One region of the Streptomyces sp. NPDC104226 genome, then DNA from elsewhere that is predicted to be linked to it. Evidence: riboswitches for the same ligand, from Rfam matches in the RefSeq annotation. Region 1 holds a riboswitch; each other region holds the start of a gene.
What was found. A riboswitch is a leader RNA that binds a small molecule or an ion and turns the genes downstream of it on or off. The one in region 1 is predicted to bind cobalamin.
Positions count from the first base shown of each region.

Region 2: it holds a riboswitch for cobalamin, as region 1 does, so the genes downstream of both, ACZ60J_RS08250 (ABC transporter substrate-binding protein) here and ACZ60J_RS33125 (energy-coupling factor ABC transporter permease) in region 1, are expected to answer to the same signal.
Region 3: it holds a riboswitch for cobalamin, as region 1 does, so the genes downstream of both, ACZ60J_RS24275 (ribonucleoside-diphosphate reductase subunit alpha) here and ACZ60J_RS33125 (energy-coupling factor ABC transporter permease) in region 1, are expected to answer to the same signal.

Region 1 covers NZ_JBVJMS010000012.1:227,431-237,265, reverse strand. Annotated here, with positions in the region: gene ACZ60J_RS33155 (APC family permease) at 1-1,200, shown strand, start outside; gene ACZ60J_RS33150 (L-serine ammonia-lyase) at 1,345-2,727, shown strand; gene ACZ60J_RS33145 (hypothetical protein) at 3,009-3,323, shown strand; gene ACZ60J_RS33140 (SsgA family sporulation/cell division regulator) at 3,563-3,970, shown strand; gene ACZ60J_RS33135 (AMIN-like domain-containing (lipo)protein) at 4,085-4,609, shown strand; gene ACZ60J_RS33130 (flavodoxin family protein) at 4,616-5,341, opposite strand; cobalamin riboswitch at 5,622-5,815, shown strand; gene ACZ60J_RS33125 (energy-coupling factor ABC transporter permease) at 5,845-6,540, shown strand; gene ACZ60J_RS33120 (energy-coupling factor ABC transporter substrate-binding protein) at 6,549-6,896, shown strand; gene cbiQ (cobalt ECF transporter T component CbiQ) at 6,901-7,650, shown strand; gene ACZ60J_RS33110 (energy-coupling factor ABC transporter ATP-binding protein) at 7,647-8,480, shown strand; gene ACZ60J_RS33105 (PadR family transcriptional regulator) at 8,490-9,044, shown strand; gene ACZ60J_RS33100 (EF-hand domain-containing protein) at 9,093-9,305, opposite strand; gene ACZ60J_RS33095 (tRNA-dependent cyclodipeptide synthase) at 9,564-9,835, shown strand, end outside.
Region 2 covers NZ_JBVJMS010000002.1:646,402-656,236, forward strand. Annotated here, with positions in the region: gene ACZ60J_RS08225 (polysaccharide lyase 8 family protein) at 1-902, shown strand, start outside; gene ACZ60J_RS08230 (N,N-dimethylformamidase beta subunit family domain-containing protein) at 975-2,591, shown strand; gene ACZ60J_RS08235 (VOC family protein) at 2,718-3,107, shown strand; gene ACZ60J_RS08240 (ABC transporter ATP-binding protein) at 3,097-3,933, opposite strand; gene ACZ60J_RS08245 (FecCD family ABC transporter permease) at 3,945-5,000, opposite strand; gene ACZ60J_RS08250 (ABC transporter substrate-binding protein) at 4,997-5,989, opposite strand; cobalamin riboswitch at 6,043-6,182, opposite strand; gene ACZ60J_RS08255 (helix-turn-helix transcriptional regulator) at 6,189-7,136, opposite strand; gene ACZ60J_RS08260 (hypothetical protein) at 7,322-7,495, shown strand; gene ACZ60J_RS08265 (LexA family protein) at 7,683-7,925, opposite strand; tRNA gene ACZ60J_RS08270 (tRNA-Trp) at 8,099-8,171, opposite strand; gene ACZ60J_RS08275 (ankyrin repeat domain-containing protein) at 8,226-8,960, opposite strand; gene ACZ60J_RS08280 (glycoside hydrolase family 18 protein) at 9,396-9,835, shown strand, end outside.
Region 3 covers NZ_JBVJMS010000007.1:516,739-526,573, forward strand. Annotated here, with positions in the region: gene ACZ60J_RS24260 (helix-turn-helix domain-containing protein) at 1-523, opposite strand, end outside; gene ACZ60J_RS24265 (hypothetical protein) at 605-820, shown strand; gene ACZ60J_RS24270 (ribonucleotide-diphosphate reductase subunit beta) at 817-1,836, opposite strand; gene ACZ60J_RS24275 (ribonucleoside-diphosphate reductase subunit alpha) at 1,836-4,232, opposite strand; cobalamin riboswitch at 4,393-4,521, opposite strand; gene ACZ60J_RS24280 (GNAT family N-acetyltransferase) at 4,587-5,084, opposite strand; gene ACZ60J_RS24285 (CstA-like transporter-associated (seleno)protein) at 5,173-5,370, opposite strand; gene ACZ60J_RS24290 (carbon starvation CstA family protein) at 5,367-7,529, opposite strand; gene ACZ60J_RS24295 (GntR family transcriptional regulator) at 7,728-8,492, opposite strand; gene ACZ60J_RS24300 (extracellular solute-binding protein) at 8,788-9,835, shown strand, end outside.

The DNA.
Region 1 (9,835 bases):
GTCGCGCTGCTCGCCAAGGCGAACAACCTCCTCACCCTGGTCAAGTTCGCCATCCCGGTGCTCGCCGTGATCGCCCTGATCGCCTCCGGCTTCCACACCGGCAACTTCACCGACCACGGCGGCTTCGCGCCCAACGGCTGGTCGGCGGTCATGACCGCCGTCACCACCTCGGGCGTGGTCTTCGCCTTCAACGGCTTCCAGGCCGTCGTCAACCTCGGCGGCGCCGCCAAGAACCCCGGCCGTGCCATTCCGCTGGCCCTGGTCGGTGCGCTCTCCCTCGGCCTGGTCATCTACCTGGCCCTGCAGATCGCCTTCATCGGCGGAGTCCCGCCGGAGAAGCTGGCCGAGGCCGGCGGCTGGAGCGGCATCAACTTCGCCTCGCCGTTCGCCGACCTCGCCAAGATGCTGATGCTGCACTGGGTCGTCACGATGCTCCAGTTCGGTGCCTTCATCTCCCCGTCCGGCGCCAACATCGGCAACGTCGCCTCGGCCTCGTACATGGCGCAGAACCTGGCGGACACGGGCTTCTTCCCGAAGAAGATCCGCGAGGTCCACCCGAAGTACGGCACCGCCCGTCCCGCGATGTGGCTGAACCTCGGCTTCTCGATCCTGCTGCTGGTCACCGTCGGCCACAGCTGGGAGGCCCTGGCCAGCGTGGTCTCCGCCGCGATGGTGGTCTCGTACCTCATCGGCCCGATCGCGGTCGGCGTCTTCCGCAAGACCAAGCCCGAGCTGCCGCGCCCCTTCCGCCTGCCGGCCGCCAAGGTCCTCTGCCCGATCACCTTCGCCTTCGCCGCCTGCGCCCTGTACTGGTCCAAGTGGCCGGACACCGGCAAGGTGGTGCTGCTCACCCTGGTCGCCGCCCCGATCGCGGCCGTCGTGCTCAAGCGCAAGGGTGAGAAGAACCTGGCCAAGCAGTTCGCCCCGGCCTGGTGGATGATCGCCTTCCTGCTGTGGCTCGGCACCCTGTCGGCGCTCGGCAGCAAGGAATTCGGCGGCCACGGGGTCATCCCGGGCGGCGTGGACATCGCCCTCGTGGGCCTCTCGGCCCTGGGCTTCTACTTCTGGGCCGTACGGTCCGGGGTCAAGGCCCACTACGCGGGCCTGCCGGGCCCGGACCCGGTCCTGGACGCCCCCGCGGCCGACCCCGCCACCGCCGAGCACTCGGACGCACCGGAGCGCGAACTGAGCCACGCCTGAGCGTCCCCCTCCCGACCCGTCCGGCGACCGAGCCGTTCACCTCACCGCGTTAAGCTCGGTTGCCGGACAAAATCCGCAGATCACCCCGATCAACCCCTCCTGCCCACGCTTCCCACCCACGAGCAGACATAGGAGTCCGCAACCGTGGCCATCTCCGTCTTCGATCTCTTCTCGATCGGCATCGGTCCCTCCTCCTCCCACACCGTCGGACCGATGCGCGCCGCGCGCATGTTCGTGACCCGGCTCAAGAAGGACGGCGTCCTCGCCCAGACCGCCTCGGTCCGCGCCGAGCTCTTCGGCTCCCTCGGGGCCACCGGGCACGGCCACGGCACCCCCAAGGCGGTGCTGCTGGGCCTGGAGGGCCACTCTCCCCGCACCGTGAACGTGGAGACCGCCGACGACGAGGTCGAGCGCATCCGCCAGAGCGGCCGGCTGCGCCTGCTCGGCACGGAAATAGGCGATGGCCACGAGATCGACTTCGACGAGCCGAACCAGCTGATCCTGCACCGCCGGCGCTCGCTCCCGTACCACGCGAACGGCATGACCCTCTTCGCGTACGACGAGGCCGGCACCCCGCTGCTGGAGAAGACCTACTACTCGGTCGGCGGCGGGTTCGTCGTGGACGAGGACGCGGTCGGCGAGGACCGGATCAAGCTCGACGACACCGTGCTGAAGTACCCCTTCCGCAGCGGTGACGAGATGCTCCGTCTCGCGAACGAGACCGGCCTGTCGATCTCCTCGATGATGCTGGAGAACGAGAAGGCCTGGCGCACCGAGGAGGAGATCCGCGAGGGTCTGCTGGAGATCTGGCGCGTCATGCAGGCCTGCGTCGCGCGCGGCATGTCCCGCGAGGGCATCCTCCCCGGCGGCCTGCGGGTCAAGCGCCGGGCCGCGGCCACCGCGCGCCAGCTGCGCACCGAGGGCGACCCGATGCTGCACCGCAGCGAGTGGGCGACCATCTACGCGATGGCGGTCAACGAGGAGAACGCGGCCGGCGGCCGGGTCGTCACCGCCCCGACCAACGGCGCGGCGGGCGTCCTCCCGGCGGTCCTGCACTACTACATGAACTTCGTCCCCGGCGCCGACGAGGACGGCGTGGTCCGCTTCCTCCTCGCCGCGGGTGCGATCGGCATGCTCTTCAAGGAGAACGCCTCGATCTCCGGCGCCGAGGTCGGCTGCCAGGGCGAGGTCGGCTCCGCCTGCTCGATGGCGGCCGGCGCGCTGGCCGAGGTGCTGGGCGGCACCCCGGAGCAGGTCGAGAACGCGGCCGAGATCGGCATGGAGCACAACCTCGGCCTGACCTGCGACCCGGTCGGCGGCCTCGTGCAGATCCCCTGCATCGAGCGCAACGGCATGGCGGCGGTCAAGGCCGTCACCGCGGCCAAGATGGCGATGCGCGGCGACGGCAGCCACAAGGTCTCCCTCGACAAGGTCATCAAGACCATGAAGGAGACGGGCGCCGACATGAAGGTCAAGTACAAGGAGACCGCCCGCGGCGGCCTCGCGGTCAACGTCATCGAGTGCTGACCCGCACCCTCTGACCGATTCGGGCCCCGACGCTTGGCGTCGGGGCCTTCGTCGTTTCCCCTGCCGGGCAGGCGGGTTACGCCAGTAACTTCGTTCGAGATTGGGGGGTATATGAGGTTTGGCAAGAAGTTGATCACGCTTGCGGGGGAACAAGGCAGTCTGGGCTGGTTTCTTGATGATCACTTGCGCCAGGGTGAAGGCACGACGTCGCGTCCACACCCCCGGCGGTCGGCCAACCGTCTTGGACCACAGCCGTTTTGCTCATCTGGAGGACTTGGAACATGGCAAGCACCCGCAGCATCCGCGTGATGGCGGCAGCCGCATCTCTCCCCCTCGCCTTCGCGCTCTTCTCGGGCGTCGCCCAGGCCGACAACGGGGCAGGTGCGGCCGGGACCGCGTCGAACGCGGCCCTCGCCGGCGTCCTCGGCAGCGGGGTCGGCGGCAGCAACACCGGCAACTCCTCCACGGCCCAGCAGGTCGCCTCGGGCTTCGGCGCCTCCAACCAGAACAACGGCGCCCAGGCCAACGGTTCGGGCTTCACCGCGATCGGCCAGTCCAACGCGCACGAGTCCTTCATCTACAACCCGCTCCCGTAGTTCCGGCCGGGGCCCCCGCCCCGGTCACGCCCTTCCGCCGAGCCCCGACCTCCCCCCGGAGGCCGGGGCTCGGTGCGTCGGGCCGGGGCTCGGCGCGGCGCGGCGGGCGAAGTGGGGCCGAGCGGCCCGGCCGGACGGGACCTTCGGCCGCGGGAAAGGGGCCCGGGGGTGGGCTAGCTTGCCCGAGTGGGCATGTGGCGCGTGCGCCGGCGAGTGCCCCCCGAGAGAGAGGCGCCCGCATGACCGGCACCGAGCACCGCGTCCTCCCACTGCGCCTGGAGGCCTCGCCCACGGCCGTCCCGGTACGGGGCGTCTTCGTGTACCGCACGGAGCGGCCCTACGAGATCTCCCTCGACTTCGAGGGCGCCGGCATGCACCTCGCCCGCTGGGTCTTCTCCCGGGAACTGCTGCTCGACGGCCAGGTCTGCGCCACCGGCGAGGGCGACATACAGGTGTGGCCGCGCTGGAAGGGCACCGAGCCGCGGGTCTTCTTCGCCTTCAGCAACGGCGAGCAGTCGTGCGTGGTGTCGGCCCGGGCCAAGGACGTACAGGCGCTGTGCCGCAGGATGACCGAGCTGGTGCCGCGCGGCCAGGAGCACCGGCACTACGACCTCGACGCCGAGCTGAGCGCCCTCCTGCCCAGCTGACCGGGCAAACCCGGTCGAGCCGGTGGAGCCGGCGAACCCGGTGCAACCACGGCCGTAGCGGGCGCGTCTTCACGGGTGTCACCGTTCCCCGTCTCTCGGAATCGAGGGGACGCAATGAACCGTCCACGCCGCCGGCAGGCCGTCGCAGTGGGGGCGGGCGCACTGCTCGCCGCCACCCTGGCCTTCGCCGCACCGGCTTCCGCCGCGGCCACCACGGCCGCATCCACCACCACTGCCACCCAGACTCCGCTCGTCGTCAATGCCCGCTGGGGCGGTCACTGCACGTACGACCGGGTGGTCATCGACCTTCAGGGGTACGTCCCCGGGGTCACCGTCACCCCCGTCGCCAAGCTGGTCTACGACGGGTCCGGCAAGCCCGTACCGCTGGCCGGGCGGTACTTCCTGGAAGTCCGCCTGCACCCCGCCGCCGGACACGACGACGCGGGCACCAACGTCTACCGCGGGCCCAAGCTCCTCAAGATCAACCTGCCCAAGCTGAAGGGCATCGCCCTGACCGGCGACTACGAGGGGTACGTGACCTTCGGCGCCGCCTTCGACACCAAGCCCGCCTACACCTCCTTCACACTGCACGCCCCGGAGCGCTTCGTCCTGGACGTCGCGCACCCGAACGTCCGCTGACGGCGCCTACCGGTGCTCGGGGTTCGGGAAGTCGAAGCGGCATCCCGCGTCCCACAGGGAGCGCTGGTTGCCGTGCGCCGGCATCCCGCCGGACCGCTTGAGCAGCGCGGCCAGGTGCATGAGGTTCCAGCTCATGAAGGCCGTGTTCCGGTTGGTGAAGTCGTTCTCGGGGCCGCCGGATCCCGGGTCCAGGTACGAGGGCCCGGGTCCGGCTTCGCCGATCCATCCGGCGTCGGCCTGCGGGGGGATCGCGTAGCCGAGGTGCTGGAGGCTGTAGAGGACGTTCATGGCGCAGTGTTTGACGCCGTCCTCGTTGCCGGTGATCAGCGCCCCGCCCACGCGCCCGTAATAGGCGTACTGGCCCTGCTCGTTCAGGATCGAGGAGCAGGCGTAGAGCCGCTCGATGACCTGCTTCATCACCGAGCTGTTGTCCCCGAGCCAGATCGGGCCGCACAGCACGAGGATGTCGGCGTCCATGATCCGGCTGTAGAGCACCGGCCACTGATCGCTCTCCCAGCCGTGGTCGGTCATGTCGGGCCAGACACCGGTGGCGATGTCGTGGTCGACGGCCCGGATGAGCGAGGTCCGCACCCCGGCCGCCTCCATCACCGCCCGGCTCTTGTCGATCAGGCCCTCGGTGTTGCTGGGCTCGGGCGATCGCTTGAGCGTGCAGTTGACGTACACGGCGGTCAGGTCGGAGTAGTCGAGGTCCTGCGCGGGGTCGGTAGCCACGCGTCCAGCCTCACCGGGCCCCGGTGGCCCCGCCACCGGACCGCACCCGTCCGGGCGCGGCGGGCCGTCCGGCGCGGCGAGCCGCCCGGGCCCGGCAGCCGGAACGGGGCGGCGATGCCGGGCAGCAGGCCTTCGGTGGCCGCGGGCATGCGGAACTCCCTTTTCAGGTGCGGCCCTTGCCGCGGACGGTGGCGCCACGGGCGCACAGGGTGACGCAGAAGCGGAATCCGGTCACCGCCCGGCGTGATTGGGGCGGGTTGTTCCCGGTCCGTGCGGCCGACTAGGGTCAGCGGGCCTTGGTGTTCGGGAAACCGGTGGGAAACCGGTGCGGCCCTCGCCACTGTGATCGGGAAGTCCGGCTCCACTCCTGCGGGAAAGCCACTGGGCTGCGCGGGAGGTTCCGCGCTGCCCGGGAAGGCGGGGCATGGACGCCAACCCGTGAGCCAGGAGACCGGCCGGGGCGCGTTGTCCATCCACGAGGTGCTGGAGAGGTCTCCCTACCCATGCATATAGCCGAGGGGTTCCTGCCCCCTTTGCACGCGGTCGCCTGGGGCGCCGCGTCCGCCCCGTTCGTCGTCCACGGCGTCCGCGCGCTCACCCGCGAGGTGAAGGCCAACCCGGAGAGCACGCTGCTGCTCGGGGCGTCCGGGGCCTTCACCTTCGTCCTGTCCGCCCTGAAGATTCCGTCGGTGACGGGCAGTTGCTCGCACCCCACCGGCACCGGGCTCGGGGCGATCCTGTTCCGGCCGCCGATCATGGCGGTGCTCGGCACGATCACCCTGCTGTTCCAGGCCCTGCTGCTGGCGCACGGCGGACTCACCACCCTCGGCGCCAACGTCTTCTCGATGGCCGTCGCCGGCCCGTGGGCGGGGTACGCCGTCTACCGGCTCCTGCGCACGTCCGGGCTCCCGCTGATGGTGACCGTGTTCTTCGGCGCCTTCTTCGCCGATCTGGTCACCTACTGCGTCACCAGCGTGCAGCTCGCCCTGGCCTTCCCGGACCCGGCCTCCGGGATCCCGGGCTCGCTCGCGAAGTTCGGGGGGATCTTCGCGGTCACGCAGATCCCGCTGGCCGTGAGCGAGGGGCTGCTGACCGTCCTGGTGATGCGGCTGCTGATGGCGTCGAGCAAGTCGGACCTGGTCCGGCTGGGCGTCGCGAAGCTGACCGCCCCCCGTACCGGAGAGAAGGCGGCGGCCTGATGAGCGGGATGTCCAAGAACGCGAAGATCAACGCCCTGCTGCTGCTCCTGGTGGCGGCGCTGGCCGTGCTGCCGCTCGCCCTGGGGCTGGGCGAGGGCAAGGAGGAGCCCTTCGCCGGCGCCGACGCCCAGGCGGAGGCGGCGATCACCGAGCTGAAGCCGGATTACGAGCCCTGGTTCTCCCCCCTGTACGAGCCCCCCTCCGGCGAGGTCGAGTCCGCGCTGTTCGCCTTGCAGGCGGCGCTGGGCGCGGGCGTCCTCGCGTACTACTTCGGGGTCCGCAAGGGCCGCCGCCAAGGAGCGGCCGCCGCTGCGGCCGCTCCCGCCGCAGCGCCCGCCGCCACCCCGGAGGCGTAGCCGGGTGCTGCCGATCGACGTGGCCGCGCACAGCAGTCGCTGGCGCGGCCGGCACCCCCTGGAGAAGGCCCTGCTCGGGATCGGGCTGACGGTCACCGCCGTGTGCCTGCCGCCCTGGCCGGGCGGGCCGCTGGTGGCCGCCGCCACCCTCGCCGTCCTGCTCGGCCCGGCCGGGGTGGCCGGCCGGCAGCTCTGGCGGGCCTTCCGGATCCCGCTCGGCTTCTGCTTCACCGGGGCGCTGCCCCTGCTGTTCGCGGTCGGCGGCCCGGCGGGGCCGGTGTCCCTGGCCCCCGACGGCCCCCGGCTCGCCGCCGAACTGCTGCTGCGCACCTCGGCGGCCTCACTGGGGCTGCTGCTGTTCGCCTTCACCACCCCGGTCTCCGACGTACTGCCCCGGCTGGTCCGGGCCGGGGTGCCGGCCCCCGTGGTGGACGTGGCCCTGGTCATGTACCGGATCGGCTTCCTGCTGCTCGACTCCATGGCCCAGGTCCGCCGGGCCCAGGCCGCCCGGCTCGGGCACACCGGCCGGGCGGCGCTGTGGCGGTCCCTGGCCGGGCTGGCCGCCACCTCCTTCGTACGGGCCTTCGACCGCGCGGCCAAGCTCCAGGCGGGGCTGGCCGGACGCGGCTACGACGGCGCACTGCGGGTCCTCGTACCGGAGGCGGCCCTGTCGTGGCGCTTCCTCACGGCCACCGCCGGCCTGCTCGCGGCCCTGATCACCCTGACCCTCACCCTGAAGGGGCTGTACCTGTGAACCCGTTGGTGGAACTGTCCGGGGCCGGCTACGCCTACGAGGACGGCCCGGCGGTCCTGACCGGCGTCGACTTCGTCATCGCCCCGGGGCGGGCGCTGGCCCTGCTGGGCCGCAACGGCAGCGGCAAGACCACCCTGATGCGGCTGCTGAGCGGCGGCCTGCGGCCCGGCGCGGGATCGCTGCGGCTGGACGGCACGGAGGTCTCGTACGACCGGGCGGGACTGACCCGGCTGCGCACCTCCGTCCAGCTGGTGGTGCAGGACCCCGACGACCAGCTGTTCGCGGCCTCCGTCGAACAGGACGTGTCCTTCGGCCCGATGAACCTGGGGCTGCCCGCCCCCGAGGTCCGCGCCCGGGTGGACTCGGCCCTCGCCGCCCTGGACATCACCCCGCTCCGGGACCGCCCCACCCACCTGCTCTCCTACGGCCAGCGCAAGCGCGCGGCGATCGCGGGGGCGGTGGCGATGGCTCCGCGGGTGCTGATCCTGGACGAGCCGACGGCCGGCCTGGACCCGGACGGCCAGGAGCGGCTCCTCGACGTCCTCGCGGGACTGCGCACCTCCGGCACCACGGTGGTCATGGCCACCCACGACGTGGACCTGGCGGTCCGCTGGGCCGACGACGCGGCGGTCCTGACCCCGGCGGGCATCCGCTTCGGCCCGGCCGAGGCCCTCCTCTCGGAGCCGGCCCTCCTGGCCGAGGCGGGCCTGCGCCAGGCCTGGTCCCCGGCGGTGGCCGCACTCCTGCGGGCCCACGGCCTACTGGCGGCGGACGCCCCCGCCCCCCGCACCCCGGAGGCACTGGCCGCCTGGAGGCAGCCGCAAACCTAGGATGGCCGCATGTCGCTCCCGCACGCCATCCTCACCGCCCTCCTCGAGAAGCCCTCGTCGGGGCTGGAGCTGACCCGGCGGTTCGACAAGTCGATCGGGTACTTCTGGTCCGCGACGCACCAGCAGATCTACCGCGAGCTCGGCCGGCTGGAGGAGTCCGGGCTGATCCGGGCGCTGCCCAGCGAGGGTCCCGTACGCGGGCAGAAGAAGGAGTACGAGGTGCTGCCCGCCGGGAGCGGGGAGCTGGCGCGGTGGGTCGGGGAGCGGCAGGACCCCAAGGCGGTGCGGGATCCCCTGCTGCTGCGGATCCGGGCGGCCGCGGTGGTCGGGTCCGAGGGGCTGGCCGCCGAGCTGCGGCGGCATCTGGAGCTGCACCGGGCCCAGCTGGCCGTGTACGAGGGCATCGAGGCGAAGGATTTCCCGGCCGGCCGGGACTCCGACGAGGACCGGCTGCGGCGTGTCGTGCTGCACGCGGGAACCGGGCTGGAGACCTTCTGGCTTCGCTGGCTGGAGGAGGCCCTCGCCGAGGTGGAGGGCATGGCCGGCGGGCCGCGGCGGGCCTGACGCGCACGCGCCCCCGGCCCGGCAGGGGACCAGGGGCGGCGCGGGTGCTCACTTGTTCAGGGAGGCCCAGAACTCGTCGAAGCTCAGCAGGCCGTCGTCGTTGGAGTCCTTGGCGGCGATCACGGCCTCCGCGACCGGGCCGGTGACGAACGGGTCGCCCATCTCCGCCATCGCCGAACGGAACTCGTCGGCCGTGACGAAGCCGTCACCGTTCACGTCGAACTTGCCGAACGTCGTCCGTGCGCTCTCGATGTCCGCCACTGGGTCCACCCCTTCTTGCTTGGTGCTTGTTGACCGGCTCAGGGTAGCGGCACGCCCGGCCCCCGCACGCCCCGGGTCCCGTTCGAGCGGCAGATAGAAATTCAATTACTCTTCCGTAGTGCGGAAGCGATAATTCCAGCCAACAATTCAAGCCTCCACTTGTCACGCTCCGGGACCACGGCATAACGTAGCGACATTGCCGCCACACCGGGAGCGCAGGGCTCCCAGGGACAAGCGGCAACAAGGGCGATCACACAGGTGACGATCACAGCTGACGCATCATTCGAAGTTCTGCCCTTCACCCGCACTTGCCATCACATCTGGGAAGACGGCGACCATGTGCTCATCGGAGTGAGTCCGGGCAACAGCTACTTCAGCTCCGAGCGCATATCCGGCCTCACCCGATGGGCCACGACCCGGTTCGCACAGGTCGACTTCGTCTACGCAGACCTCCACGTGGACGGGATGTTCGCCGCCTTCGGCTACACCCGGGAACACGCCGAGAAGCGCGCGACGAAGGAAATCAAGGC
Region 2 (9,835 bases), on a different contig from region 1:
GGGGCGACTGGGGTGCCTCCCGGCCGGACGTCACCTGGGTGGGCGGCACGACCGACGGGGAGTTCGCCTCGGTGGGCCAGCACCTGAAGGGGCTGGGCAGCACGCTCACGGCCCGCAAGTCCTGGTTCTTCCTCGACGACACGGTGGTCTGCCTGGGCGCCGGGATCAGCTCCACGGACGGCGTCGGCGTCGACACGGTCATCGACAACCGGAACCTGGGCGCGACCGGCGCCCACGCCCTGACCGTGAGCGGTACGGTCCAGCCGGCCACGCTGGGCTGGACCGGCTCCTTCCCCGGCCCCGGCTGGGCGCACGTGGCGGGTTTCGGCGGCTACGTGATGTCGGGGCCGGGCACCTTCCGGGCGCTGCGGGAGGCCCGCACCGGCCGGTGGAGCGACATCAACCGGGGCTCTTCCACCACGGTCCTCACCCGCCGCTACCTGACCCTCTGGTACGACCACGGGACGAACCCGGCCGCCGGCAGCTACGTCTACCAGCTGATGCCGGGAGCCTCGGCTGCCCAGACCTCGGCGCGGTCCGCCACCACCGGATGGCTCACGGTCCTCGCCAACAACCCGACCGCCCAGGGGGTGGCGGTGGGCTCGCTCGGCTTCACCGGGGTGAACTTCTGGCAGGCCGCGACCGTCGGCGCCCTGCAGGCGAGCGCGCCGTGTTCGGTCACGGTGCGGGAGCTCGGCGACGGCACGGCCGTGGTCTGCGTCTCGGACCCGACCCGCACCCTCACGGGGCTGACCCTCGTGTGGAACCGGCCCGTCACCCAGGTGCTGTCCCAGCCGGCGAGCGTGGTCTCGGCGGGCACCGGGAGCGCGCTCCAGCTCGGCTTCGGCAGCCTCACCGCCCTGGCGGGAGCGAGCCAGGTGGTGAAGGTGAGGCTGGGGTGATCTGCGGCCGCGCGCGCGGCGGCAAAGCGGGGCGGTGAAGCAGAGCCCACGGCGTGACATAGCGTGACCTGCATGGATCAGGAGCACATATCCGGGGACGGCGAAGGCGCGGGCAGGCGGCGGTTCCTCGCCCTGGCGACGGGGGCCGCGGCCACCGCCGCCGGGCTGGGGGCCGTGACCGGCTGCGCGGGCGGGGACACCGGGGCGGCGGACGGGGCGGGGCCCGGCGGGAGCCGGGAGCCGTCCGGTCCGCCGCAGGAGAAGGAGGGGCCGCACGGCTTCGACGTCCGGGCCGAGAACGCCCGCCCGGGGAACGCCGACTGGCAGGTCGCCAAGGCCGGCCCGGCCCGCGCCATCGAGGGCTTCGCCGACCGGGTCAGTGTGCTGCCCGGCGAGTCCTTCGGCCTGCACGTCTCCACCACGGCGCCCCGGTTCACCGTCTCCGCCTACCGCATGGGCTGGTACGGCGGCGCCCGGGCCCGCCTGGTCTGGCGCTCCGAGGCCCTGCCCGGGGTGCGCCAGCCCGACCACACGGTGGACGCCTCGACGCGTACGGTCCGCACCCGGTGGGCCCGTAGCACCACCGTCGAGACCAAGGACTGGCCCGAGGGCTGCTACCTGCTGCGCCTCGACGCGCAGGGCGGCGAGGGCCAGCGGTTCGTCCCCGTCACCGTGCGGTCCGCCGCCACGGCCGGACGTACCGTCGTGGTCAACGCGGTGGCGACCTGGCAGGCGTACAACCGCTGGGGCGGCTACGGCAGTTACGACGGCCCCAGCGGCGGCTATGCCTCGCGCTCGCTCGCCGTGACCTTCGACCGGCCCTACGAGTACGACGACGGCGCGGGCCTCTTCCTGGTGTACGAGGCTCCGCTGCTCGCACTCGCCGAACGGCTCGGCATCCCCCTGGCGTACACGACCACCACCGACCTGGCCCGGGAGAAGCGGCTGCTGGACGGGGCGGCGGCGGTGCTCTCCCTCGGCCATGACGAGTACTGGTCGCCCGAGCAGCGGGCGCACGTCACGGCGGCCCGGGACGCGGGCACCAACGTCGCGATCCTGGGCGCGAACTGCTGCTACCGCCGGATCCGGCTGGAGGCCTCCGAGCTCGGTCCGGACCGCACGGTGGTCTGTTACAAGTCCTCCTACGAGCAGGATCCCGGCTTCAAACGGGGACACCCCGCCACCGTCGACTTCCGTTCCCCGCCGGCCGCCGACCCGGAGAGCTCGCTGCTCGGCGTGATCTACGACGGTTACCCGGTGGACGCCCCCTACGTGGTGACCAACCCGGGCCACTGGCTCTTCGAGGGCACCGGCGCGAAGGCCGGCGACAGTTTCCCGCACCTGGTCGGGGTGGAGTACGACAAGGTCAACACCGGTTTCAGGACCCCGCGCCCGATCGAGATCCTGGCCCACTCCCCCGTGGTCTGCGACGGCCGCCCCAGCCACCAGGACACGGCGTACTACACGACGCCGAGCGGCGCCGCCGTCTTCGCGACGGGGACGATGCGCTGGGTGGAGGCCCTCGACGCGAAGGGGGACGGCCGCAGCGGAGCCAACCACGGACTGGACGCACGCTCGGGCGCCCTGACCACCCGGGTCACGGAGAACCTGCTCCGCGCCTTCGCCGCCGGGCCGGCGGGACGGACGCACCCGGCACAGGACAACGTGAAAGCGGTGTACGGGGCCTAGGCCGTACACAATCCGCTGGACTCCCCCCGTAAGGGCTGTTTAGGATCATGTCGCGGCATCGCGTGTCGGTCACCGGCTGGGTGAGACATGGAGGTGCCGGGACATGCCTTTCGGAGGCATCCACTCATGGCTGTTCAGCTCAACCACACGATCGTCCACTCCCGTGACCACCGGGAGTCCGCCGAGTTCCTGGCCTACCTCCTCGACCTGGAGGTCGGAGCCCCCTGGGGCCCCTTCATCCCGGTCGAGATCTCGAACGGCGTCACCCTGGACTTCGCGAACATTCCCACCGGGTCCATCACGCCTCAGCACTACGCCTTCCTCGTCTCGGAGGCCGAGTTCGACGACGCCTTCGAGAAGATCAAGCGGGGGCGGATCACCTACTTCGCCGACCCGCACGGGCAGCGCCCCGGCGAGATCAATCACAACGACGGCGGCCGCGGTGTCTACTTCGAGGACCCCTCGGGCCACGGCATGGAGCTGATCACCGTCCCGTACGGCGGCTTCAAGGAGTAGGTCCGCCTTCCTCCGGGAGGTAGACGATGGTCGGCGCCCCCGTCGTCGGGTGGACGCCGATACGGGTGCGGACTCCGTAGACCTCGGCCAGCAGGCCCTCCGTCAGCACCTGTGCCGGGGTGCCCGAGGCCACCACGCGGCCGCCCGCCAGGACGTACAGGCGGTCGCAGTACATCGCCGCCAGGTTGAGGTCGTGCAGGACCAGCAGGGCGGTGGCCGGCAGGGCGCGGACCAGAGCGAGGACCTCCAGTTGGTAGCGGATGTCCAGGTGGTTGGTCGGTTCGTCCAGGGCGAGCAGGCCCGGGTCCTGGACCAGGGCCCTGGCCACCAGGGCGCGCTGGCGCTCGCCGCCCGAGAGCCCGTCGAAGCGGCGGCCCGCGAGGGCCGCCGCGCCGACGGTCTCCAGGGCCCGCGCGACGCGACGCACGTCGTCGGGTCCGTCCTGCTCCCAGAACCGCTTGTGGGGGCTGCGCCCCATGGCGACCACCTCCCGCACGGTGAGCCCGAACGTACCGGCCGCGTCCTGGGGCACCACCGCCACCCGCCGGGCCCGGTCCTTGGCGCCGAGCGAGGCCGCGTCCACGCCGCCCAGCAGGACGCGCCCGCCGGTCGGGCGCAGGGCGCCGTAGACGCAGCGCAGCAGTGTCGTCTTGCCGCTCCCGTTGGGGCCGACGACGCCGACCGTCTCGCCGGGGCGGGCCGTGAGGTCGATCCCGTGCAGCAGCGGCTGCCCGTCGATCGCGTACCGCACGGCCTCGACGGCGAGTTCCGCAGGCCGAGCCTCTCCCGCGGGGCCCACACGGGCTTCCGGTCCTGCCTGTCGCATCCGTCCCGCCGTCATCCCACGACCCCTTCGGTACGGGTGGACCTGCGCAGCATCCACAGGAAGAACGGCCCGCCGACCAGTGCCGTGACCACGCCCACCGGGATCTCCTCCGGTGCGGCGGCGGTACGGGCGATCAGGTCGGCCAGGGTCAGGAACACCGCCCCGCCCAGCGCGGCCACGGGCAGCAGCGCCCGGTGCCCGGCGCCGACGGCCATCCGGGCGGCGTGCGGGACCATCAGTCCGACGAAGCCGATCGCCCCGCTGTAGGCCACCAGTACGCCGATGACCAGCGAGGTGAGGACGAACACGGCGGCCCGGAACCGGCCCGTGTCCAGGCCGAGCGTCTGGGCGCCCTCCTCGCCCGCGAGCAGCAGGTCGAGCGGCCGGGCCAGGGCGACGAGCAGCCCGGTGCCGAGGAGCAGGGCCGTGGCGGGCAGGGCCAGTTCGCTCCAGCGCGCCCCGCCCAGCCCGCCGAGGGTCCAGAACAGCACGCTGCGGATCTGATCGGGATGGGCGGCCAGCACCAGGACCAGGCTGGTCAGGGCGGAGAGCACGTACTGGACGGCGACTCCGGCGAGGATCAGCCGGCCGGTGGTCATGGTGCCGCCGCGCCGGGCCATCGCGTAGACGGCGACGAGCGCGCCCATCGACCCGGCGAACGCGGCGAGCGGTACCGCGGCGCCGCCCGCGGAGCCGAGGAAGCCGGCGCCGAAGACGATCACCAGCACCGCCCCGGCCGAGGCCCCGGAGGAGGCCCCGAGCAGGAACGGGTCGGCGAGCGGATTGCGGACGAGGGCCTGGAGCACGGTTCCCGCGACGGCGAGGCCCGCGCCGACGACGGCTCCGAGCAGGACGCGCGGCATGCGGACGTCCCACACGATCGCCCCGAAGGCGCCCGTGCCTCCTGCGGGTCCCGGCCCTGCGAGCACGATGTCGAGCACCTGGCCCGGAGGGATCCGTACCGGCCCCAGGGCCAGGCCCGCCAGGGCCGATGCGGCCAGCGCGGCGCCGAGCAGGGCCAGTACGACGGGGGTACGGGTGAACGCGCGGGCGGCCCGGAGCCTCACGGGGCGGCGGGGTGGAGCTGGCCGCCCAGCGATTCGACGGCGTCGGCGACGCGTACGCCGAGCACGGCCGAGGACAGCGGCAGCACGACGAACCGCTGGTTCTTGACGGCGGGGACCTGCGCCAGCGCCGGGTCGTTGAGCAGGCGCTGCTTCTTGGCTTCGACGGTGGTGCCGCCGTAGTCGTAGATGAGGACGACCTCGGGCCGCCGCTCGATGACCTTCTCCCACGACACGTCGCCGAAGGTGTCGTCGAGGTCGGCGAACACGTTCGTGCCGCCCGCCAGCGCGACGATCTCGTTGCCGATGCCCTTGCCGCCCGAGGTGAAGGCGGAGGCCTCGCCCGAGTCGTAGACGAAGACGGCGGGCTTGGCCCGGTCCTTCACACGGGCGCTGACGGCTTCGATGCGGCGCTGTTCGTCCGCGATGAGCCGTTCGCCGCGCTCGGGCACGCCGAAGGTCCGGGCCACCTCGGTGATTTCGGTCCTGAGCTGGTCGAGGCCGACCTTGCCCTCGGTGCAGTACTCCACGCTGAGCCGGGAGTTGATGCCGGACTTCGCGAGCCCCTCGCGGTCGCGGCCCTGCGCCTTGTCGAAGGCGCTGGAGTAACCGCCGTACACGAAGTCGGGGTTGGCTCCGAGGAGGATCTCCTTGGAGGGGTACTCCTTCGCCAGCACCTTGATCTTGTCGTACGCGGGCCGGTAGGCGGGCAGTACGGCGTCGTCCAGGTAGGCCGTCCCGACCGTCCTGCCCTCCAGGCCGAGGGCCAGGAGGATCTCGGTGGCGTGCTGGTTCATGGTGACCGCACGCTGCGGCGGTGCCTGATAGGTGCTGGTGACACCGCAGTTGGTGACCGTGTACGGGAATCCGGGCGCGGCGCCCGCCTCCGCCTTCGCGTCCTGCGCCGGGGATGATCCCGCGCAGGCGACCAGCGGTATCAGGAGGGGGACGGGCAGGAGTGCGCGCAGCAGCGCACGGGGGTGCCAGGACATGGCGAAGCCTCTCCGGGGGATCCGCGTCCCCTGGTCGAACGGCCGAATGATCGGCCCGAAAGAGGCGGTGCGTCAGTGTCTGACTCCCGGGTCCCCGCACGGGGACGACCGGTCACAGTGGCGGGACCGCACCGGATTCGCACCGGTTTCCTGTCCTGCACCGCCTGGATAACGCGGCCCAGTCTGCCAGAAGGGCGTGTCAGCGGTGCGCGCGCACCGCATCGGCGACCCGGGAGGCGAGGGTGCGCAGGGCCTCGTCGGAGGGTGATCCCGGTTCGGCCGTGTAGAGGTAGAGGGTCTGGTCGGGGTCGTCCGGGAAGGCGAAGGACTCGTACTCCAGGGCCAGTTCGCCGACGACCGGGTGCCGGAAGCGCTTGGTCCCGTGGGTGTGTTCGAGCACGTCGTGCCCGGCCCACCAGCGCCGGAAATCCGCATCGGCCGTGCCCAGTTCCTCGACGAGCGGGCTCAGATCCGGATCGTACGGGCGCCGGCCCGCGTAGAACCGCAGCGCGGCGACGGCTGCGCGCGCGGCCCCCTCCCAGTCGGCGAAGAGCCCGCGGGCTGCGGGGTCAAGGAAGAGGAACCGCGCAAAATTGCGCCCGCCGCCACCGGGTGCGCCCGCCTCCGGGGGGTCGGTCTCCGCGGCTCCGAAGTCGGCGTACAGCGCCTCGGCGAGCCGGTTCGCGGCCAGGACCTCCAGCCGGTGCCCCATGATCATCGCCGGGGTGCCGTCCTCCAGGGCGTCCAGCACCCGGTACAGGCCCGCCCGGACCCGCTGCGGGCCGCCGGCTCCCGCGCGGCCGGAGGCTCCGGCCGCCGCGCCGGCGGCGCGCCCGGGCCCGGGGGCCGGCTGCGGCCGGGCCAGGCCGAAGAGGTGGGACCGCTCGGTCGCGTCGAGCCGAAGCGCCCGGGCCACGGCGTCGAGGACCTCGTCGGAGACGTGCTGGGTGCGGCCCTGCTCCAGCCGCGTGTAGTAGTCGACGCTGACCCCCGCAAGCTGCGCGACCTCCTCCCGCCGCAGCCCGGGCACCCGCCGCCGCCCCGGATGCGCGGCGGCCCCCACCTCCTCGGGCCCGATCCGGGCACGCCGGGAACGCAGGAAGTCCCGCAGGTCCGAACGGGGCTCGCGCCCGGCGCTGGCGTTCATGCCCCCAGGCTAGGTGCTCCTGATCACTCCTGGCCCCAGCAGACCCTGCGGGGTGCTCCGGCCGCTGGGTGAGGACCCGTAGCCTGACACGTGAACGTTCTGGAAGGATCAATTCCACAGGGGTTGACGCAGGCATGTGCCAGGCGGATCGTGGGCGCCTCAGCCGACCGAACGCTGGAGGGCCCATGACCGACGAGTACCGCACCCGAGTGATGACGCTGTCCGACGGCACCCCCCTCCGCACAGTCCTCGGGGGAGCAGACGCGGACCTGAGTGATGCCGAGATCCTCGAGCGGTACCCGCGCGTGGCCGAGATCCTGGCGCGCTGGGAGCTCGACGACGCCGGGCCGACCGCCTGACCAGTGCGGACGACCCTCCCGACCTACCCGCGGGAGGTTCCCCCCGCCTACCACGCCGCCCGTTGTCAGTGGGCACGGCTAGCGTGGACACATCACATCGGCTCTAGCTAGCGGGGATGCTGCTGCGCCGGTTGTACCGCCCGTCGGGCCCTTCGGGGACAGCGACCGACGGGCGGACCCATGCCGGCTACCCGGGCTCGGCGAGCAGCCGGGTGGCAGCCGGGGTCAGTTCGACACTGCTCCACCCGCGGTCCCGCCGGCTGAGCAGGTGCCGCTTCTCCAGCTCACCCAGCTGGTGCGCCACGCTGCTGGACGAGGACAGGCCCACCGCGGCACCGAGCTCCCGGACCGTCGGCCCACGGCCGTGCACGGCGATGTGCCGGGCGATCGCTTCCAGGATGAGGCGTCGGCGGGGCTTGAGGGGGATCATGCGGGGGCCTGCCGGACGTGCGGGCGTGTGCGGTGGTGCATGACTCCAGTAGCGCACGTGTTCGAATATCGATGCAAGCCGAGCCGCAGCCGCACCACAGTCCGGCGCAGCGACAACCTGGACCGACAGCAAGAAAGCCCAGGCAGACTATGTCTGACCTGGGCTTTTCCTTGCAGGGGCGGCAGGACTCGAACCTACGACACTCGGTTTTGGAGACCGATGCTCTACCAACTGAGCTACGCCCCTTCGGTGAGACCAACCATGCCATGCCGCACTCCGAAGATCCACTGAATTCGGTGGTCAACCGTTGAGAATTTCGCCCCGTGTGCGGGCGCCCGCCGATGTCAGCCAGTCGATGAGCTGATTGTCTTCACTGGTCAGGGCCATGTCGAGGGGGGTCTGGCCGCCGTGGCCGAGCCAGTTGATGTCCGCACCTTGGGACAACAGGTATCGCGCCGTGGACAGTCGGCCCCCGTGACACGCTCCCCAGAAGGCGCTGGTGATCTCATCCGGATCCGCCCCCGCCTCGACGGAGTCCTCGACCGTGGCGAGGAGTCCGAGGGTGGCCGCGTCCTGCAGGGTGGGGCGGGCTCCGAGTTCGAGGAGTCGGTGCGCCGCCCGCCACTGCCCGAAGCCGGTCGCGTCGGCCAGAGGGGCGCCGCCTCCCAGGACGGAGCCCGGGGCCTCCAGGTCGGCACCCGCTTCGACCAGGGCGTCGATCGCGGTGACGTCGTCGTTGCTAGCGGCCCAGTGCAGGGGGGTTTCCCGGTGCGCGCCGACGAAGCGGGCTCCCGGGTCGGCTCCGGCGGCGACGAGTGTACGGATCACCTCCGCGGTCCGCGGGTAGTGGCCGGGCCAGTCCACGGCGAGGTGCAGCAGGCTCCGCTCGCCCGCCGCCTCGCCCCGCTTCACGATCCGGCCCCCCGCCAGCCCGGGGTGCGCGGCCAGCAGCCGCCGGAGTCCGTCCAGGTCGCCGCCCCGGATCGCGGCCGTGACGGCTTCGGCGAGCGGGTCCTCCGATGCGAGACAGAGCATGGGGGCAAGAGTAGGGGCCCCCGGTCGGCGCGGCCTGCTGGATTCCGAGGGGGCATCGCTTCGCCGGTCCGCTCCCAGCAGAGCAGAGGAGCCCGGTGCGGCCGGTTCCGCCGGGACGGCTTCCCCGAGGCCGTGGCCCTCGACCTCGGCTCCATGGCCACCGGCCTCGTCGTCTTCCGGCTGCCGCGGGACTCGGGCATCGCCGCGGTCCGGTTCGTCCTCGACGGCGGGCTCGCCAACGAAGTCGCCCAGCGGCGCCCGGCCGGACGAGGCCCCCCGGACCCGCCCGGACGCCCTCCCGAACGCCCTCGCGAACGCCCTCCCGTCCGTACCGACTTGTCCCGCCCCCTTGACCCGCTGTGGTCCAGACCAATAGTTTCCGCATGCACAGCGCACGCGCCCCGGCACCACTCACCGCATCCGCAAAGGAAGCCCATGCGCCGCAGCATGCTCGGCAGGCTGGCAGTCGCCGCCTGCTCCCTCTCCCTGCTGACCGCCTTCGCCCCCGCCCACGACGGCTCCGGCCACGAAGGCTCCGGGCACGGACGCTCGTACAAGAAGGTCGGCTACTTCACCCAATGGGGCGTCTACGGACGGGACTTCCAGGTCCAGGAGCTGGAGAAGAACGGCAGCGCGAGCAAGCTCACGCACATCAACTACGCCTTCGGCAACATCAGTGCGGACGGCAAGTGCTTCACCGGCAACATCCCCGGTGAGGCCGACGCCTGGGCCGACTACGTCCGTCCGCTGGACGCCGAGAACTCCGTGGACGGCGTCGCCGACGACTGGGTGCAGCCGCTCGCCGGCAACTTCAACCAGCTCCGCGAGCTCAAGGCCAAGCACCCGAACCTCAAGGTCCTGATCTCCCTGGGTGG
Region 3 (9,835 bases), on a different contig from region 1:
GGCAGGCGTCGATCCCGGAGGCGGTGCCGGCCGAGGTGATCACCTGGCCCTCGTCGACGTAGAGCACGTCCGGGTCGACCCGGGCCCGCGGAAAGCGGCGGGCCAGGGCCGGGGCGTGCATCCAGTGCGTGGTGCAGCGCCGGTCGTCCAACAGCCCGGCGGCGCCCAGCATGAAGGCCCCGCTGCACACGCTCAGCACCCGCGCACCCCGGTCCACGGCCCGCCGCAGCGCCTCCAGCAGCGGCTCCGGGTACTCGCGGGTCGGTGCCTGGCGGTCGGCGGGCAGGCAGATCAGGTCCGCCTCCTCCAGCCGGTCGGGGCCGTGGGGGAGGGTGAGGCTGTAGTGCCCGTCTCCGACGGTGACCGGGTTCCCCTCCATCGCGCAGACGGCGAAGTCGTAGGTGGGCAGCCCCATCGCGCTCCGGTCGATCCCGAAGACCTCGCAGAAGATGCCCATCTCGAAGGGGGTGACCCCGTTCACGACGGCCACGGCCACGTTCTTCAGGGGGGAAGGCTTCAGCATGACCCCAGTGTGGCAGTAATTCGCCCTTCCATGACAGTCCTGCCACTGTCCGGTTCCTCCCGCCTTGGCGAGAGTGGAGTCATGAACACGTTCCTCGACTACCTCCTCGTCCTGGCCGTCGCCGCCCTCCTGGCGGGCCCCGCCCTCTACGGCGCCCTGCGGGAGCACCGCACCGACCGGCAGATCCGCACCGCCGCCGCACGCCGGGAACAGCAGGGCGCCCCCGCCCGAAGCCCCGGTCACCCCGGTGCCGCTCCCCACGGGCGGGGGCGCCGTCAGCAGATGAAGGCCGCCTAGAAGTCCTCGTCCAGGTCGACCGTGCCCTCGACCGCCACCTGGTAGGCCGACGGGCGGCGCTCGAAGAAGTTCGTCAGCTCCTGGACGCCCTGGAGCTCCATGAAGGTGAACGGGTTCTGCGAGCCGTAGATCGGCGGGAAGCCCAGGCGGACCAGGCGCTGGTCCGCGACGCACTCCAGGTACTCGCGCATGGACTCGGTGTTCATGCCCGGCAGGCCGTCACCGCACAGGTCCCGGCCGAACTGCAGCTCCGCCTCCACGGCCTCCTTCAGCATGTCGGTGACCTGCTGCTGGAGGGCGTCGTCGAAGAGCTCCGGCTCCTCCTTGCGGACCGTGTCCACGACCTCGAAGGCGAAGTTCATGTGGCAGGTCTCGTCGCGGAAGACCCAGTTGGTGCCCGTCGCCAGACCGTGGAGCAGGCCGCGGGAGCGGAACCAGTACACGTACGCGAAGGCACCGTAGAAGAACAGGCCCTCGATGCAGGCGGCGAAGCAGATCAGGTTCAGCAGGAAGCGGCGGCGGTCGGCGGCCGTCTCCAGACGGTCGATCTTCTCCACCGAGTCCATCCAGCGGAAGCAGAACTGCGCCTTCTCGCGGATCGACGGGATCTCCTCGACCGCGTCGAAGGCGGCCGCGCGGTCGTCCGGGTCGGGCAGGTAGGTGTCGAGCAGCGTCAGGTAGAACTGGACGTGCACGGCCTCCTCGAAGAGCTGGCGCGACAGGTACAGGCGCGCCTCCGGGGAGTTGATGTGCTTGTACAGGGTCAGGACCAGGTTGTTCGAGACGATCGAGTCGCCCGTCGCGAAGAAGGCGACCAGCCGGCCGATCATGTGCTGCTCGGAGGGCGTCAGCTTCGCGAGGTCCGCGACGTCCGAGTGGAGGTCGACCTCCTCGACGGTCCAGGTGTTCTTGATCGCGTCCCGGTAGCGCTCGTAGAAGTCCGGGTAGCGCATGGGGCGCAGGGTCAGTTCGAAGCCCGGGTCGAGGAGGTTCTTCGTGGTGTCGGTGGTGCTCATTACTGGCATGCCTCGCAGGACTCGGGGTTTTCAAGGGAGCAGGCCAGCGCGTCGGCGTCGACGGCCTGCGGGAGCGGAGCGGCGGCCGCCGGGACCGTGCTGCCGGAGGCGGCGCGGGCGATCTTCGTCGCGGGGCGGGAACGCAGGTAGTACGTGGTCTTCAGGCCCTGCTTCCAGGCGTACGCGTACATCGAGCTGAGCTTGCCGATGGTGGGCGTCTCCAGGAACAGGTTCAGCGACTGGGACTGGTCGAGGAACGGGGTGCGCGCCGCCGCCATGTCGATCAGGCCGCGCTGCGGGATCTCCCACGCCGTGCGGTACAGGTCGCGCACCTCCGCGGGGATCCAGCCGAAGCCCTGGACGGAGCCGGAGGACTCGCGAAGCGCCTCGCGGGTCTGGGCGTCCCAGACGCCGAGCCGCTTGAGCTCCTCCACCAGGTAGCCGTTGACCTGGAGGAACTCCCCGCTCAGGGTCTCGCGCTTGAAGAGGTTGGAGACCTGCGGCTCGATGCACTCGTACACGCCCGCGATGGAGGCGATGGTCGCCGTCGGGGCGATGGCCAGCAGGAGCGAGTTGCGCATCCCGGACTGCGTGACGCGGGCGCGCAGCGCGTCCCAGCGCTCCGGCCAGTTCAGCTCGACGTCGTAGTGGTCGGGGTGCAGGACGCCGCGGGCCGTGCGGGTCTGCTCCCATGCCGGGAGCGGGCCGTTGCGCTCGGCCAGGTCGCAGGAGGCCTCGTAGGCGGCGAGCATGATGCGCTCGGAGAGCTTCGTGGACAGGGCCTTCGCCGCGGGGGAGTCGAAGGGCAGCTTCAGCTGGAAGAAGACGTCCTGGAGGCCCATCGCGCCCAGGCCCACCGGACGCCAGCGGGCGTTGGAGCGGCCGGCCTGCTCGGTCGGGTAGAAGTTGATGTCCACGACGCGGTCGAGGAAGGTGACCGCGGTGCGGACGGTCTCGTCGAGCCGCTCCCAGTCGATGTCCCCGCCGTCGGCCCCCTGGACCACGAAGGCGCCCAGGTTGACCGAGCCGAGGTTGCAGACGGCCGTCTCGCCGTCGTTGGTGACCTCGATGATCTCGGTGCAGAGGTTCGAGGAGTGGACGACGGTGCCCGGCTCGGCGGTCTGGTTCGCCGTGCGGTTGGAGGCGTCCTTGAAGGTCATCCAGCCCTGGCCGGTCTGCGCGAGGGTGCGCATCATCCGGCCGTACAGGTCGCGGGCGGGCATGCTCTTGCGGGCCAGGCCCGACTCCTCGGCCTTGCGGTAGGCGGCGTCGAACGCGTCGCCCCACAGGTCGACCAGCTCGGGGACGTCGGCGGGGGAGAACAGCGACCAGTCGGCGTCGGCGTTCACACGGCGCATGAACTCGTCCGGCACCCAGTGGGCCAGGTTCAGGTTGTGGGTGCGGCGCTGGTCCTCGCCGGTGTTGTCGCGGAGCTCCAGGAACTCCTCGATGTCCGCGTGCCAGGTCTCCAGGTAGACCGCGGCGGCGCCCTTGCGGCGGCCGCCCTGGTTCACGGCGGCGACGGAGGCGTCCAGGGTCTTCAGGAACGGCACGATGCCGTTGGAGTGGCCGTTCGTCCCGCGGATCAGCGAACCGCGGGCGCGGATGCGGGAGTACGAGAGGCCGATGCCGCCGGCGTGCTTGGAGAGGCGCGCGACCTGGTGGTAGCGGTCGTAGATCGAGTCCAGCTCGTCCAGCGGGGAGTCCAGCAGGTAGCAGGAGGACATCTGCGGGTGGCGGGTGCCGGAGTTGAAGAGCGTGGGGGAGGACGGCAGGTAGTCCAGGCGGCTCATCAGCCGGTAGAGGGAGGCGACTTCCTCGACGGCCTGCACGGAGTCGTTCTCCGCGAGGCCGCAGGCCACGCGCAGCATGAAGTACTGGGGGGTCTCGATGACCTGGCGGGTGATCGGGTGCCGCAGCAGGTAGCGGCTGTGCAGGGTGCGCAGGCCGAAGAAGCCGAAGCGGTCGTCGGCGCCCTCGGCGAGCGCGTGCTCGACCAGCGCGTCGAGCCGGTTCGCGTGCAGGCGTACGAAGTCCGCGGTGCGGTCGGCGATGAGCCCCTCGCGGTGGCCGACCTCGACGGAGTCGGAGAAGGAGGTGGAGCCCTGGCCGGCGGCCTCGTCGCGGACGGCCAGCGTCAGCAGGCGGGCGGCGAGCCGGGAGTACGCCGGGTCCTCGGAGATCAGCCCGGCGGCCGCCTCGGTGGCGAGCGTACGGAGCTCCGCCTCGTCGGCGGCGGCGCTGCGGCCGCGCAGCGCGGCGGCGGCGACCCGGCCGGGGTCGGTGTCGGGCAGGTCGGCGGTCAGCTCGGTGAGCGTGCGCAGGAGCGCGGCCCCCGGACCCTCGTAGGCGGACGGGTCGGACTCGGCGCGCGGTGCGGAAGGCGCGATGGTCACGGGGGGAGCTCTCCCTCGCTCGGCTCCGGGATCACCGTTGGTGCGGGGCGCGAGGGGGCGCACGTGGGGGCGCGCGTGCCTGGCAGGGCCGTGCGCGTGCACCACGTGGCGTCCACCGGCCCAACCGCGAGGCCCGGACGTGTCTGCACCCGGTTCGGACGAGCCGGGCGCACTGTCGGCAGGTCCTCGGACTTGCGGATGCACCGAGCGGGTCGGTGCATTTCATACCGTTGCGGGACAGTTCCGGATTCTCACCGGATTCCCCTGCGACGACAGCGAGCATGAGCATACATGTGGGGGCCGGTGCTCGCGGTAGCCCCCACATGTTGTGTCGCTCCTCGCGGACGGCAGGCCCTAGAGCTCCAGGCGGTAGGTGAGCAGCGGCAGCCCCGGAACCGGGTACCAGTCCCGCTCGGGCGTCCGTACGAAGCCCAGCCGGTCGTAGATCCGGTGCGCCCCGAGCATCTTCTCCGTGGTCGACAGCACCAGGTGGCCCACGCCCTCCAGCTCCCGGGCGCGGTTCACGCAGGCCCGTACGAGGGCCTCGCCCGCGCCGCGTCCGCGCGCCGCCGGGGAGACGGCCAGCATCCGGAACTCCGCCTCGCCGGGGCCTGCGATGTCGCAGAGCGGGCTGCCGGGAGGGGCGAAGGTCACACCGCCGAGCAGCGTGCCCTCGTACTCCGCTACGAGCACCTCGCCGTCGGGAGCCCGGCCGGCGACGTCGCGCAGCCGGCTCAGGTAGGGGTCGTCCTCGGCGAAGTCGAGCAGTCCGTCGTCGAGGTACGCCCGTGCGGTGATCTCCCCGAGCTCTTCGTATTCGGCGGCCGCCGCCGTCCTGATGATGATGTCCATGGCATCGAGTGTGCGCCAGGGCAGGAAAAGAGGCCGCCGCGTTCCGTCGGGTGGACGGAACGCGGCGGCCTCTCGGCTTCCCGCCGGTTCAGCAGCAGCGGAACCCTTCGCGCGGGTCGCCCTCGCGGGCGTCCGTGCGGGCCCGTTCGAAGTCCCGGCGCGACGGGACCACCGCGTCCGGGTCGTGCGTACGGGCGTGGGCCACGTAGTGGTCGTAGGCCGCCTCGCCCGAGAACTCCCTGACGAAGAACCGGGCCCGGCCCAGCACGTGGCGCAGGCGCGTCACGCGGGTTCCCGTACGGAGTCCTGCGTGCGGCCCCCGCCCGAGTCGAGTCCGGCGGCGGCGAGTTCGGCCCGCTCCTCGTCGGTCGGGATCAGACCGGCCGGGGCGACGATCTTGGACTCGGTCCACGGGACCTCGGCGAGCGTGACCGACTCGGGCTTGCGGATGGCCGCCAGACAGGTCCGGGCGGCGTCCACGAGCACGATGATGATCAGCAGGGCGAAGAACACCGACAGGACGCCGTCCACCGTGGCGTTGGTGACCACGGTGTGCATCTCGTCCATGTTCTTGGCGGGCTTGAGGACCTTGCCCGCCTCGATCCCGTCCTGGTAGACGTCCCGCTGCGCGAAGAAGCCGATCTTCGGGTTGTCGGAGAAGATCTTCTGGTAGCTGGCGGTGAGCGTGACGGCCAGGTCCCAGGCCAGCGGAACGCCCGTCACCCAGGCCCACTTGAGGCGTCCGGACTTGATCAGCAGGGTGGTGCAGACGGCCAGGGCGACGGCCGCGAGCAGCTGGTTCGCGATGCCGAACAGCGGGAAGAGCTGGTTGATGCCGCCCAGCGGGTCCTTGACGCCGACCCACAGGAAGTAGCCCCAGCCGCCGACGACGACCGCGCTGGCGAACCAGACGCCGGGCTTCCAGCTGACGTCCTTGAAGGACTTGTGCACGTTGCCGAGGGTGTCCTGGAGCATGAAGCGGCCCACGCGGGTGCCGGCGTCCACGGTCGTCAGGATGAACAGGGCCTCGAACATGATCGCGAAGTGGTACCAGAACGCCTTCATCGAGGCGCCGCCGATCACGGCCGAGAAGATCTCCGACATTCCGAGTGCGAAGGTCGGAGCGCCGCCCGTACGGGAGAGCAGGCTGGTCTCCTCCACGTCCTTCGCGGCCTGGGCGAGGGCCTCGGGGGAGATGGCGAAGCCGAAGTTGGTCACGGCCTGCGAGGCCGTCTCCACGGTGGCGCCGACGACACCGCCGGGGGAGTTGATGGCGAAGTACAGGCCCGGGTCGATGATGCAGGCCGTGATGATCGCCATGATGGCGACGAAGGACTCGGTCAGCATCGCGCCGTAGCCGATGACCCTGACCTGGGTCTCCTTCTGGATCATCTTCGGGGTGGTGCCCGAGGAGACCAGCGAGTGGAAGCCGGACAGGGCCCCGCAGGCGATGGTGATGAAGACGAACGGGAACATCGAGCCGGCGAACACCGGGCCGTCTCCGCGCGAGGCGAAGTCGGTGACCGAGGGCATCTTCAGCGTCGGCATGGCGATGACCACGCCCACGGCCAGCAGCCCGATGGTGCCCACCTTCATGAAGGTGGAGAGGTAGTCGCGCGGGGCGAGCAGCATCCACACCGGCAGGACGGACGCCACGAACCCGTAGGCGATCATCCAGAGGACCAGCGTCTCCTTCTCCAGGGTGAAGAAGTCCGCCATCGAGGACTCGGCGACCCAGCCGCCCGCGACGATGGCGAGCAGCAGCAGCGCGACACCGACGACGGAGACCTCGGTGACCTTGCCCGGGCGCAGGACGCGCAGGTAGAAGCCCATGAAGAGGGCGATCGGGATGGTCATGCCGATGGAGAAGACGCCCCACGGGGAGTGCGCCAGCGCGTTGACGATGACCAGGGCCAGCACGGCCAGCAGGATGATCATGATGGCGAAGACGCCGATCAGCGCGGCGGCGCCGCCGACCGGGCCGATCTCGTCGCGGGCCATCTGGCCGAGCGAACGGCCGTTGCGCCGGGTGGAGAAGAAGAGCGTGACCATGTCCTGGACGGCGCCCGCGAAGATCACGCCCACGACGATCCAGATGGTGCCCGGCAGGTAGCCCATCTGTGAGGCGAGTACGGGACCGACGAGCGGTCCGGCGCCGGCGATGGCGGCGAAGTGGTGGCCGAAAAGCACCCGTCGGTCGGTCGGGTGGAAGTCGACACCGTTGTCAAGGCGTTCGGCGGGGGTGGCGCGGGTCTTGTCCACCTTCAGTACGCGGTTCGCGATGAAACGCGCGTAGAAGCGGTAGCCGATCGCGTACGAGCCGAGCGCGGCGGCGAGCAGCCAGGCGGCCGAGATCTCCTCGCCGCGCGAGAGCGCCAGCACGCCCCAGCCGATGGCTCCCACGAGCCCGACCAGCACCCACACGGCCACGGCCTTGGGGGACATGCCCCCAGATGGAGAAGGCGAGTCCGGCGTGATGCCCGGACTCGCCGCGTCCCGTGCCGACCGTGTGGCTCTCGGTTCCGGTTCCGTCATGATCCTCGTCCCCTCGTTGATCATCTGCGTGAGCGCAGGGAATCTACGGGGGGCCGCCCGCTGGACGTAACCCCCCGTCCGTATAGCGGAACGAGAGTCAACTACGAATCAGACGGCGGGGCGCTGGAGTCGGGCGACGAACTTGTAACGATCGCCGCGGTACACGGAACGCACCCACTCGACGGGCTCCCCGTCGGCGTCCAGCGAATGGCGGGAAAGCATCAGCATCGGCAGTCCGACGTCGGTGCCGAGCAGCCCGGCCTCCCGCGGGGTGGCCAGGGAGGTCTCGATGGTCTCCTCCGCTTCGGCGAGGCGTACGTCGTACACCTCGGCGAGGGCGGTGTAGAGGGAGGTGTACTTGACCAGCGACCGGCGCAGCGCGGGGAAGCGCTTGGCCGACAGGTGCGTGGTCTCGATGGCCATCGGTTCGCCGCTGGCCAGGCGGAGGCGTTCGATGCGCAGGACCCGGCCGCCGGTGGCGATCTTGAGGAGGCCGGCGAGGGTGTCGTCGGCCGTCACGTAGCCGATGTCCAGGAGCTGGGAGGTGGGCTCCAGGCCCTGGGCCCTCATGTCCTCGGTGTACGAGGAGAGTTGGAGCGGCTGGGAGACCTTCGGCTTGGCGACGAAGGTGCCCTTCCCCTGGATTCGCTCCAGCCGTCCCTCGACGACGAGCTCCTGGAGGGCCTGTCGCACCGTGGTGCGGGAGGTGTCGAACTCGGCCGCGAGCGTGCGCTCGGGCGGCACGGGGGTGCCCGGCGGAAGGGTTTCGGTCATATCGAGCAAGTGGCGCTTGAGTCGGTAGTACTTGGGCACGCGTGCCGTGCGGGTGGCCGCCCCGCTGTCCGGCTCCGTGATCGCCCCTTCGGTGGCCATCGCCGCCCGCCTTCCCGACTCCAGTTTCGTTGCCGTCACCGGCTCCTCCGATATGTGCGGTCACATCGTGACACGGGAGGGAGGGCGGGCCTCCTCCCTCCCCCAGGTGTCGGTCCGATAACGGACCGAGCACCCGCTCATTAGACCCTTGACACCCCTAAAGGTCTAGGCCAAGCTCCAGCTACTGGTCTACACCAATATGGATCAGATCCCGGCCCCACAAGCAGTACTTGGTGCTTTTTGAGTCACCGCGGCGGGCAAGGGAAGTGCAGGCAGCATCCCTGAGGAGGGTGGCGTGAAGCGCAAGCTCATCGCGGCGGTCAGTGTCGCGGGCATGATGGTCGGAGTCGCGGCGTGCGGCAACGGCGGCGACGACAAGCCGAAGGCCGACGCGGGTGGCGCCAAGGAGATCACCGTCTGGGTGATGGACGGCTCCGCACCGAAGACCTGGATCGACGCGGTCAACGCGGAGTTCTCCGCCAAGCACCCCGGTGTCACGGTCAAGGTAGAGGTTCAGCCCTGGAAGGGCATCCAGGAGAAGGTCACCACGGCCCTCTCCGAGAACACCCCGCCGGACGTCCTGGAGCTCGGCAACACCCAGACCGCCGGTTACGCGGTCACCGGTGGCCTCGCCGACCTGACCAAGGACAAGGCGAAGCTCGGTGCGGACGCCTGGGCGAAGAGCGGTCTGGCCTCGGCCGAGATCGACGGCAAGCTCTACTCCGCTCCGTGGTACGCGGCCAACCGCGTCGTGATCTACGACAAGAAGGCCTTCGAGAAGGCGGGCGTCACGGCGCCCAAGACCCGCGACGAGTGGGTCGCCGGCCTGGAGAAGCTGAAGGCGGCCGACCCGGCCACGCAGCCGATCTACCTGCCCGGCCAGAGCTGGTACGTCCTCGCCGGTCTCATCTGGGACGAGGGCGGCGACCTCGCCGTCAAGGACGGCGACAAGTGGAAGGGCGGTCTCGGTACCCCCCAGGCCGCTTCCGCGATGGAGTTCTACAAGAAGCTCCAGGCCTTCTCCACCGCCCCGAAGGACAAGGACGAGGCGAACCCGCAGCAGTCCACCGACGTCGTTCCCAAGGGTGGCGTCGCCTCCTGGATCGGCCTCGGCTGGGAGGCCGGCGGTGCCGAGAAGGCGCTGAAGGACGCGGGCAAGGAAGCCGACTTCGGTTACTTCCCGATCCCGGGCAAGACCGCCGACAAGCCGGGCACCGTCTTCCTCGGTGGCTCGAACCTGGCGATCGCCGAGCGCTCCAAGAACAAGGACCTCGCCAAGGAGTGGCTGGCCCTCGCCGCAGGCAAGGACCAGATGACCAAGTACGCCGCCGAGACCAAGGGCG